3 regions of the Allobosea sp. 2RAB26 genome follow, and region 3 is predicted to be linked to each of the others. Evidence: predicted binding sites of a transcription regulator. Region 3 holds the regulator's gene; each other region holds the start of a gene.
The links. Region 3 encodes PhoB, which activates phosphate uptake and scavenging genes when phosphate is short. Its sites were predicted from a motif close to TGTCATNNANCTGTCAT; they were not measured.

Region 1: ugpB (sn-glycerol-3-phosphate ABC transporter substrate-binding protein UgpB) is a predicted target of PhoB. The motif match lies at 1,073-1,089, and genes of this name have one in related genera.
Region 2: AB4118_RS08845 (DUF47 domain-containing protein) is a predicted target of PhoB. The motif match lies at 1,699-1,715, and genes of this name have one in related genera.

What each region holds. Positions count from the first base shown of each region.
Region 1 covers NZ_JBFRGS010000006.1:522,720-525,989, forward strand. The annotation lists gene AB4118_RS15015 (fumarylacetoacetate hydrolase family protein) at 1-964, opposite strand, end outside; gene ugpB (sn-glycerol-3-phosphate ABC transporter substrate-binding protein UgpB) at 1,193-2,494, shown strand; gene ugpA (sn-glycerol-3-phosphate ABC transporter permease UgpA) at 2,556-3,270, shown strand, end outside.
Region 2 covers NZ_JBFRGS010000004.1:176,818-180,087, forward strand. The annotation lists partial or broken gene AB4118_RS08840 (inorganic phosphate transporter) at 16-1,028, opposite strand; gene AB4118_RS08845 (DUF47 domain-containing protein) at 1,041-1,685, opposite strand; tRNA gene AB4118_RS08850 (tRNA-Ile) at 1,815-1,890, opposite strand; gene AB4118_RS08855 (methyl-accepting chemotaxis protein) at 2,012-3,270, opposite strand, start outside.
Region 3 covers NZ_JBFRGS010000007.1:330,300-333,569, forward strand. The annotation lists gene pstB (phosphate ABC transporter ATP-binding protein PstB) at 1-391, shown strand, start outside; gene phoU (phosphate signaling complex protein PhoU) at 440-1,159, shown strand; gene phoB (phosphate regulon transcriptional regulator PhoB) at 1,193-1,891, shown strand; gene AB4118_RS16675 (YnfA family protein) at 2,011-2,331, opposite strand; gene AB4118_RS16680 (TIGR03862 family flavoprotein) at 2,406-3,270, shown strand, end outside.

The sequences.
Region 1 (3,270 bases), on a different contig from region 3:
CATCGGGATACTGATGGTTGCGATTGAGCATCTGCGCAGCAAGATCAGCCGGGTCGCGGCTGATCTTTGCGATCGAGGACGAGCCTTCGAGCCTGAAGCCGTCCTCGCCCTCGACCGTCAGCGTCACGGTTGTCCTGCGGACATGGTCGAGCGAGAAGCCGGCGTCGAAGAAGCGGATGAAGGGACCGACCGCTGCCGCTGCATTGTTGTCCTTGGCCTTGCCGAGCAGCAGCGCCGAACGGCCCTCGACGTCGCGCAGATTGACGTCATTGCCGAGCGTTGCTCCGACGATGGCGCCGGTCGAGGCGACGATCAGCACGATCTCCGGCTCGGGATTGTTCCAGGTCGAGGCCGGGTGCAGGCCGGCATCGACACCGGTGCCGACGGCCGACATCGGCGGCGCCTTGGTGAAGATCTCGGCATCCGGCCCGATACCGACCTCGAGATACTGGCTCCAGGCTCCCTGCTTGATCAGCACGTCCTTGAGATGCATCGCCTCGGGCGAGCCGGGCTTCAGCTTCGAGAGATCGTCACCGATGAGCTTGCCGATCTCCTCGCGGATCGTGGCGGCGGCGGCCGGGTTGCCCCGCGCCTTCTCCTCGATCACGCGCTCCAGCATCGAAACCGCGAAGGTCACTCCGGCGGCCTTGACCGCCTGCAGGTCGAGCGGTGCGAGCAGCCAGGGCTTCGTCGCATCGCGACGCGAAGGCGGCGTGTTTGCAAGGATGTCGGCGAGCGTCCCGATGGGCTGGCCCTTGGCGGCGCGCAGGGCGGCTGCGGGATCGGCCGTCTCGCAGAGATCGCGCATCGTGGCGAAGGCAGCGGTGATATCCACAAGTTCATCACCGCGCAGAACAACGACCGCGGGACCGGCGACGTCCGGGCGCCAGACCCGGCCAGCGAGCGCGGCGGCTGCGGCGTCCGCCGGCAAAGTGTTCCGTGGCGTCAGGGCAAGCTCGGGCATGATCGATCGTCCGTTGGTGGAATTGTCACGTTGAAAGTCGCAGGCGAGAACAGCCGCTTCGCAGCCAATGTGCAAGAGTGCAGGGACGCGGATCAGACATGGCGCACATGTCGTGCGATTGTCATTGAAACGTCACCTGTTCTTCATGCTAGCTTGCGCACCAACGACAAGAGCCGCCCGCACGAGCGGGGCATAAGGGAGAGATAGATGACATCCAGATCGCGCTTGATGATTTCGGCCGCGGTGTTGACGCTGGCCGGTGCGGCTCCGGCCGTCGCGCAGACAGAGATCCAGTGGTGGCATGCGCTGACCGGCGCCAATAACGACGTTGTCGTAAAGCTGGCCGAGGAATTCAACGCCTCCCAGAAGGAATACAAGGTCGTTCCGGCCTATAAGGGCTCCTATCCCGACACGCTGAATGCCGGCGTCGCCGCCTTCCGCGCCGGAACCGCGCCGCACATCCTGCAGGTCTTCGAAGTCGGCACCGGCACGATGATGTCGGCCAAGGGCGCGGTGAAGCCCGTGCACGAACTGATGAAGGAAGCCGGCGAGCCTTTCGATCCCAAGGCTTATTTGCCGGCGATCACCGGCTACTACTCGACCGCCAAGGGCGACATGCTCTCCATGCCGTTCAACTCGTCGAGCATGGTGATGTGGTACAACAAGGACGCCTTCAAGAAGGCGGGCCTGAACCCGGACGCCCCGCCGAAGACCTGGCCAGAAGTCTTCGAGGCCGGGAAGAAGCTGAAGGCCGCCGGATATGACAAGTGCGGCTTCACCAATGCCTGGGCGACCTGGGCCAATATCGAGCAGTTCGGTGCCTGGCACAACATCCCGATCGCGACCAAGGCGAATGGTCTCGATGGTTTCGACACCGTCCTCAACTTCAACAGCCCGCTCTTCCTGAAGCACTGGACCAACCTGGTCGAGCTGCAGAAGGACAAGACCTACGATTACTCCGGCCGCACCAATAACGGTGAAGGCCGCTTCACCTCGGGCGAATGCCCGATCATGCTGACCTCGTCGGGCTTCTTCGGCAACGTCAAGGCCAATGCCAAGTTCGACTGGGCCAACGCCGCGATGCCGTACTATCCGGAAGCGGCCGGGGCACCGCAGAACTCGATCATCGGCGGCGCTTCGCTGTGGGTGATGGGCGGCAAGAAGGCTGACGAATACAAGGGCGTCGCCAAGTTCTTCACCTTCCTGTCCGATGTCGACCGCCAGGTGAAGCTGCACACCGAGTCCGGTTATCTGCCGATCACCAAGGCCGCCTATGCCAAGGTCAAGGACTCGGGCTTCTACAAGGACAAGCCCTATCTCGAGACGCCGCTGCTGGAACTCAACAACAAGGAGCCGACCGAGAATTCGCGCGGCCTGCGCTTCGGCGGCCTGGTCCAGATCCGCGACATCTGGTCGGAAGAGCTCGAAGCGGCGCTGAACGGCCAGAAGACACCGAAGGCTGCGCTTGACGCCGCCGTCGAGCGTGGCAATCAGGCACTGCGTCAGTTCGAACGGACCGCCTCGCGCTGAACCGGCTACGATCCAGAGCCGGGGCATTCCGCCCCGGCTTTTCTCTTGCTTCACGGGCTGCATGCAGAAGAACGCCTATTTCCGGAGCCTGACGATCCCGCTCCTGCTGCTCCTGCCGCAGCTCGCGATCACGGTCGTGTTCTTCTATTGGCCCGCAAGCCAGGCGGTCTGGCAGTCCTTCCTGCTGGAAGACGCCTTCGGGACGTCGACCCAGTTCGTCTGGTTCGAAAACTACCAGAGCCTCTTTTCCGATCCGGGTTACTTCAAGGCGCTGCGCAACACCGCGATCTTCTCGACCTTTGTCTGCGTGTTCTCGCTCTCGATCGCGCTGCTCTTTGCCGTCATGGCCGACCGCCAGATCCGCGGCGCGGAGATCTACAAGACCCTGCTGATCTGGCCCTATGCCGTGGCTCCCGCCATTGCCGGCGTGCTCTGGATCTTCATGTTCGATCCCTCGCTCGGCATGCTCGCGCGTGGACTGCAGAACCTCGGCATCGCCTGGAATCCCCGGCTCAACGGCAATGACGCCATGACGCTGGTCATCCTCGCCGCGACCTGGAAGCAGATCAGCTATAATTTCCTGTTCTTCCTCGCCGGGCTGCAATCGATCCCCAAGAGCGTGATCGAGGCGGCGGTGATCGACGGCGCGCGGCCGATGCGCCGCTTCTGGACCATCATCTTCCCGCTGCTCTCGCCGACGACGTTCTTCCTGCTCGTCGTCAACATCGTCTATGTCTTCTTCGACACCTTCGGCATCATCGACACGGTCACTGGCG
Region 2 (3,270 bases), on a different contig from region 3:
GCCTCCTGATCCCGGTCACCGCCCGGTCAGGAACAGGCCGGAGACAAAATAGGCGATAGCCGAGATCAGTCCTGCCATCGGCATCGTCACGATCCAGGCGAAGACGATGCCGCGAGCCACCCCCCATCGCACGGCCGTCACGCGCCGGGCGGCGCCGACACCGATGATCGCGCCTGTGATCGTATGCGTCGTCGAGACGGGGATGCCGAGATAGGTCGCCATGAACAGCGTGATCGCGCCACCCGTCTCCGCGCAGAAACCTTGCTGGGGTGAAAGCCGGGTGATCTTCGAGCCCATGGTGTGAACGATCCGCCAACCTCCACAGAGCGTGCCGAATGCCATGGCCGCCTGGCAGGAGATGACGACCCAGAACGGCACCGAGAACGTCTCGCCCATCATGCCATGCGAGAACAGCAGCACCGCAATGATGCCCATCGTCTTCTGCGCATCATTCGCCCCGTGTCCGAGCGAGTAGAGCGAAGCCGAAACGAACTGCAGCAGCCGGAAGGTGCTGTCGACCTTGATAGGGGCCACGCGCAGGAACACCCAGGAGACGATCAGGACGAGGACCAGCGCCAGGGCGAAGCCGATGGCCGGAGACATGAAAATCGCGACGAAGGTCTTGCCGAGCCCCCACCAGACGATCGACGAGAAGCCAGCCTTGCTCAGCCCGGCCCGACCAGTCCGCCGATCAGTGCATGCGACGAACTCGACGGAATGCCTGCAATCCACGTGACGACATTCCAGACGATGGCGCCGGTCAGGGCACCGAAGATGACACGGTCATCGACGATGGCGGTCTGGACAATGCCGGACCCGACGGTCTCGGCGACATGCAGGCCGAAGAACAGGAACGCGATGAAATTGAAGAAGGCAGCCCAGAACACCGCCCAGCGCGGCGCCAGAACCCTGGTCGAGACGATGGTCGCGATCGAATTGGCCGCATCGTGAAGTCCGTTCAGGAAATCGAACAGAAGCGCGACAGCGATCAGGAAGACCAGGGCAAAGGCGACGCTTGAGAAATCCACCGGGTCAACCGCCTAGAGATGTTCGAGGACGATACGGCTGACGCGCTTGGCGACATCCTCGAAACGGTCCACCACCTTCTCGAGATGATCGTAGATCTCTGCGCCGACGATGAAACCCATCGTGTCCGAGGTCTGGTGCGCCTTGAACAACGCCTTCAGGCCCTGGTCGTGCAGTTCGTCGGATCGCTCCTCGATGGCCCGGATATCCTTGGCGAGTGCGCCGATCGAAATCGCATGTTTCTTGATGTCGCGCAGCATCGGCAGCAGCACGACGACGCGCTCGGACGCCTGGACGATGACCGCCCCGAGTTCCTTCATGCAGGGCTCGAAGCTCGTAACCTCGAACAGCGTGATCGCCTTTACGGTCTTCTGCATCTGGTCGATGGCATCGTCCATCGAACCGATCAGCTCCTCGATATCGCCACGGTCGAAGGGCGTGATGAAGGTGCGGCCGACTTCCAGCATCACCTCCGCGGCGATCTCGTCAGCGCGATTTTCCTGGAAAAGCACCTCGGTGCAACCTGCCTCCACCGGGGTTTCGCCCCTGAGCAGGCCGTTCAGGGCCGCGGCACCTGCTACCAATGTCCTGGAATGGCTCTCGAACAGGTCGAAGAACTTGGGCTCCTTGGGCAGGAGCTTCTGAAACCAGCCGAGCATCGGCGCCTCGTTATGTCATCGATCCGTCACAATCGCGATAGGCGGTTGGTATATCGCTGTAAAGCGGCATGCGCGATCGCACGGGGCCTAATCCCGAGGGCGGCCGTCGCTAGGTGATTGAGAGGGAAATGGTGGGCCGGGCCGGATTCGAACCGGCACCGGCGCTGTTATGAGCAGCGAGCTCTAACCGTTGAGCTACCGGCCCACTCTTCGCCTAACACCCTCGCCTTCTGTCCCGCAAGACCCCAGCACGGCCCGAAAACGGAAACGGCCCCACTGCGTCTCGCGAGCGGGGCCGTTGCCAGGGTGGATGAAGGGGGCAGCGCTCAGGCCGCCCGGGCGACCGACGTCCCGCCGTGCCCGGCGACGTGCCCCTCGCGGAACTGGAAGCGCCCGATATGCTCGGTCAGCGCGCGGGTCTGCTCATCCGTCAGCGCGAGCGCGGCGTTCGTCTCCTCGACCAGCGCAGCATTCTGATGCGCCATCGTGCCGATGCCGTCGATCTCGTTGTTGATGGCGGAAACGTCGCTTGCCTGGCTCCGCGCCGTTTGCGAGATGCCGTTCATCAGTCCGGAGAGATCGTTGACCGAGGACACAATGCTCTCGAACATCGCCGAGGTCTCCTCGACGAGGCCGACACCGACTGCGACATCGCCATGCGCGGCCTCGACCAGGCGCTTGACGTCATTCGAGGCATCCGCCGAACGCTTGGCGAGACTGCGCACCTCGGCCGCGACCACCGCGAAACCGCGACCGCTGTCGCCGGCGCGCGCCGCCTCCACTGCCGCATTGAGCGCCAGCAGGTTGGTCTGGAAGGCGATCTCGTCGATCATCGAGATGACTTCCGAGATCTTGTCCGACGACGCGCGGATGCGGCGCATCGCGTCCAGCGCCGAGGCGACAACCTTTTCGCCCTGCTGGGCACGCTGCTCGGCGCTCTCGGCCATGCCCATGGCCTGCGAGGCCTCGTCGGCCGTCTTCTTCACGGTGCCCGCGAAGGCGCCGAGCTGATTGGTCGCCATCGAGACAGCGTTGCTTTCTTCCGTCGTACGCTCGGCGAGGTCGGTGACCCCGTCGAGAATCTCGCTGGTCGCACTGCGCACGGCCGAAACCGTATCCGAAAGACGCGCGAGCGTGCTTTCGAACTCTTCGGCGAGGCCGTTGGCGCCGTCCTTGAGCTCGGCGAAAGCGCCGTGATAGCTGCCCTCGACCCGGGTCGAGAGCTGGCCAGCCGACAGTTCGGCCAGCACTTCGCAGGTTTCCGAGAGCCCAGCCTGGACGGTTTCGAGCAGGGCATTGACGGAACCCGCAAGCGCGTTGAGCTCCGCATCGGCGAAGCTTGCCGAGACGCGGCGGCTGAAGTCGCCGGCGGCCGCGGCCTCGACCACCTGGCCGAAGGCTTCCCCCAGCTCCTGCATCATCTCACGACGGCGCTGCTGCGCCAGGGCCTCGTCCTCGATCTTCGCAGCTTCGGCGGCTCGCAGCGCCAAGGCATTGTCGCGGAACAGCAGCACGCTGCGCGCAATGTCCGAGATCTCGTCATTGCCCTTGGTCTCGACGGTTGCGTCCAGCTGCCCATCGGCAA
Region 3 (3,270 bases):
CCGCGTCGAAGGTGCGCTGCGCCGCTCCGCGCTCTGGGACGAGGTCAAGGACAAGCTGAAGACCTCCGGCATGGGCCTGTCCGGCGGCCAGCAGCAGCGCCTCTGCATTGCGCGGACCATTGCCCAGAAGCCGGAAGTCATCCTGTTCGACGAGCCGACCTCGGCGCTCGATCCGATCTCGACCGGCAAGATCGAGGACCTGCTCGAGCAGCTCAAGACCGACTTCACCATCGTCATCGTCACCCACAACATGCAGCAGGCGGCGCGCATCTCGCAGTACACCGCCTTCATGTATCTCGGTGAGGTGATCGAATTCGACGCCACCAACACCATTTTCATGAACCCGCACAAGAAGCAGACGCAGGACTACGTCACCGGCCGCTTCGGCTGAACCGGCGCCCAGCCTTCCAACTGCTTTGCCGACAAAGGATACGCCGCGATGACTGATCACATCGTCCGCTCATATGATGCCGATCTCGAGGGGATCCGCCGCAGCCTGGCCGAGATGGGGGGCATGTCGGAGCGCATGCTCGGCGATTCGACAGTCGCCCTGGTGCGCCGCGACACCGGGCTGGCACAGAAGGTCATCAGCGCCGACCAGCGCCTCGACAATCTGCAGCGCGAGGTAGAGGAGAAGGCGGTGCTCACCATCGCCCGGCGCCAGCCGCTCGCCAACGACCTGCGCGAGCTGATCTCCGCCATCCGCATCGCCGCCGATATCGAGCGTGTCGGCGATCTCGCCAAGAATATCGCCAAGCGCGCGGTCGCCATCTCCGGCCAGTTCCAGCCGCCGTCGCGCGCGGTCGTCGGCCTCGAGCATATGAGCCGCCTGGTTCAGGCCCAGCTCAAGGACGTGCTCGACGCTTACGCCGTCAGCAACGAGCAGAAGGCCATGGAGGTCTGGCGCCGCGACGATGAGATCGACGCGCTCTATACCTCGCTCTTCCGCGAGCTGCTCACCTATATGATGGAAGACCCGCGCAACATCACCTTCTGCACGCATCTCCTGTTCTGCGCCAAGAATGTCGAGCGCATCGGCGACCACACCACCAACATCGCCGAGACGATCCACTATCTCGTCACGGGCGAAGCCTTGGACGCAGCCCGCCCGAAGCTCGACACGACCAATATCCTTCTGGACGCCGCCACCGGTGAGTGACCGGCGCCCGACACCTTTGGGACCGAGTGAGACATGCCTGCACGCATCCTGATCGTTGAGGACGAAGAGCCGCTGACCCTGTTGCTGCGCTACAATCTCGAAGCCGAGGGCTTCGAGGTCGACAGCGTCGCGCGTGGCGACGATGCCGAGCTGCATCTGCGCGATCATACGCCGGACCTCGTGCTGCTCGACTGGATGCTGCCGGGCCTTTCCGGCATCGAGCTCTGCCGGAGGCTGCGGACCCGTCGCGATACCGAGCGGGTGCCGATCATCATGCTCACCGCCCGCGGCGAGGAAACCGAGCGTGTGCGCGGCCTCGCCACCGGGGCCGACGACTATGTCGTCAAGCCGTTCTCGCTGCCCGAGCTGATCGCCCGCATCCAGGCGTTGCTACGCCGCGCCAAGCCGGGTCATGTCGCCGGCCTGTTGGCCGCCGGCGATCTCGAACTCGACCGCACCACCCGCCGTGTCCGCCGCTCAGGCAGCGAGCTGCATCTCGGCCCGACCGAGTTCCGCCTGCTCGAATTCCTGATGCAGGCGCCGGGGCGGGTCTATTCCCGGGCCCAGCTGCTCGACGCGGTCTGGGGCCGCGACGTCTATATCGACGAGCGCACCGTCGACGTCCATGTCGGCCGGCTGCGCAAGGCGATCACTCCTGACAACGCCAAGGACCCGCTGCGGACCGTGCGCGGTGCCGGCTATGCCTTCGACGAGACCTTTGCGCGGAGCTGAGACTTGGATCATCGGGGACTTGGATCATCGGGCCGGATATCGAATCCGCCCGACGATCTAACCGTCTATGGTTGCATCGGCCTTCCCGAAAACCGCAATCCACCTTTCGGGCCGATACCCTAGCGCGGCCCTGCGATGATGATCGCCGCGCCGGCGAGGCAGATCAGCCCACCGATAATGTCCCAGCGGTCGGGGCGAAAGCCTTCCACGGCCCAGAGCCAGACGAGCGAACTGACGATGTAGACGCCGCCATAGGCGGCATAGGCCCGTCCGGCGGCTTCGCTCTCCGCCAGCGTCAACAGCCCGGCGAACAGGGCGAGCGAAAACAGTCCGGGTACGAGCCACCAGACCGGCTTGCCGAGCCGGAGCCAGCCCCAGAACGCGAAACAGCCGGCGATTTCGAGAATGGCTGCGCCGAGATAAGCGGCGATGGTCGGCATGGTTCGTCCCTGTCGATGGCCTTCGGGGCGGGATTACCCTTGACCGCAGGGCGCGCTGACGGCAAGCCGGACCGATGCCCACACATCACGTCGCCATCATTGGAGCAGGGCCCTCCGGGCTGATCGCGGCCGAGCGCCTCGCGGCAGCCGGGGACACCGTCACGATCTACGATCGCATGCCCTCTCCGGCCCGCAAATTCCTGCTGGCCGGGCGCGGCGGATTGAACCTCACCCATTCCGAATCGCTCGACGGCTTCCTGCCCCGCTATCGCGATGCGCAAGCCTGGCTGGAGCCGGCCATTCGCGCCTTCCCGCCACAATCCCTGCGCGACTGGGCCGATGCGCTCGGGCAGGACACGTTCGTCGGCAGCAGCGGCCGCGTCTTCCCGCGCGCCATGAAGGCCTCGCCCTTGCTGCGGGCATGGCTGCGCCGGCTCGAGGGCCTCGGTGTCAGCTTCGCGCCTGGTCATCGCTGGACCGGCTGGAGCGCGGCGGGAGCTCTGACGTTACGGCACCGCGATGGCGCCGAGGTCGAGGTGCGGCCCGACGCGACGCTGCTCGCGCTCGGCGGCGCGAGCTGGCCACGGCTGGGTTCGGATGGTGGCTGGGCGCCCTTGCTGGCGGCGCGCGGAATTGCGATTGCGCCGCTGCGCCCGGCCAATGGCGGCTTCACGGTCGATTGGTCCCAGACCATGCGAGAGCGTTTTGCCGGAGTACCGTTGAAACGCATCGTCCTGAGCTTCGGCGGCCAATCCGTGCCCGGCGAGGCGATGATCGATGCGACGGGTCTGGAAGGCGGCGCGGTCTATGCACTCTCTGCCCCGATCCGCGAGACGATCCTGCGCGAGGGCAGGGCGGTCATCACCATCGATCTGCGGCCCGATCACGAGGCGGCGCTGCTGGTCCAGCGCCTCGCGCATCGTCGCAAGGGCGTGACGA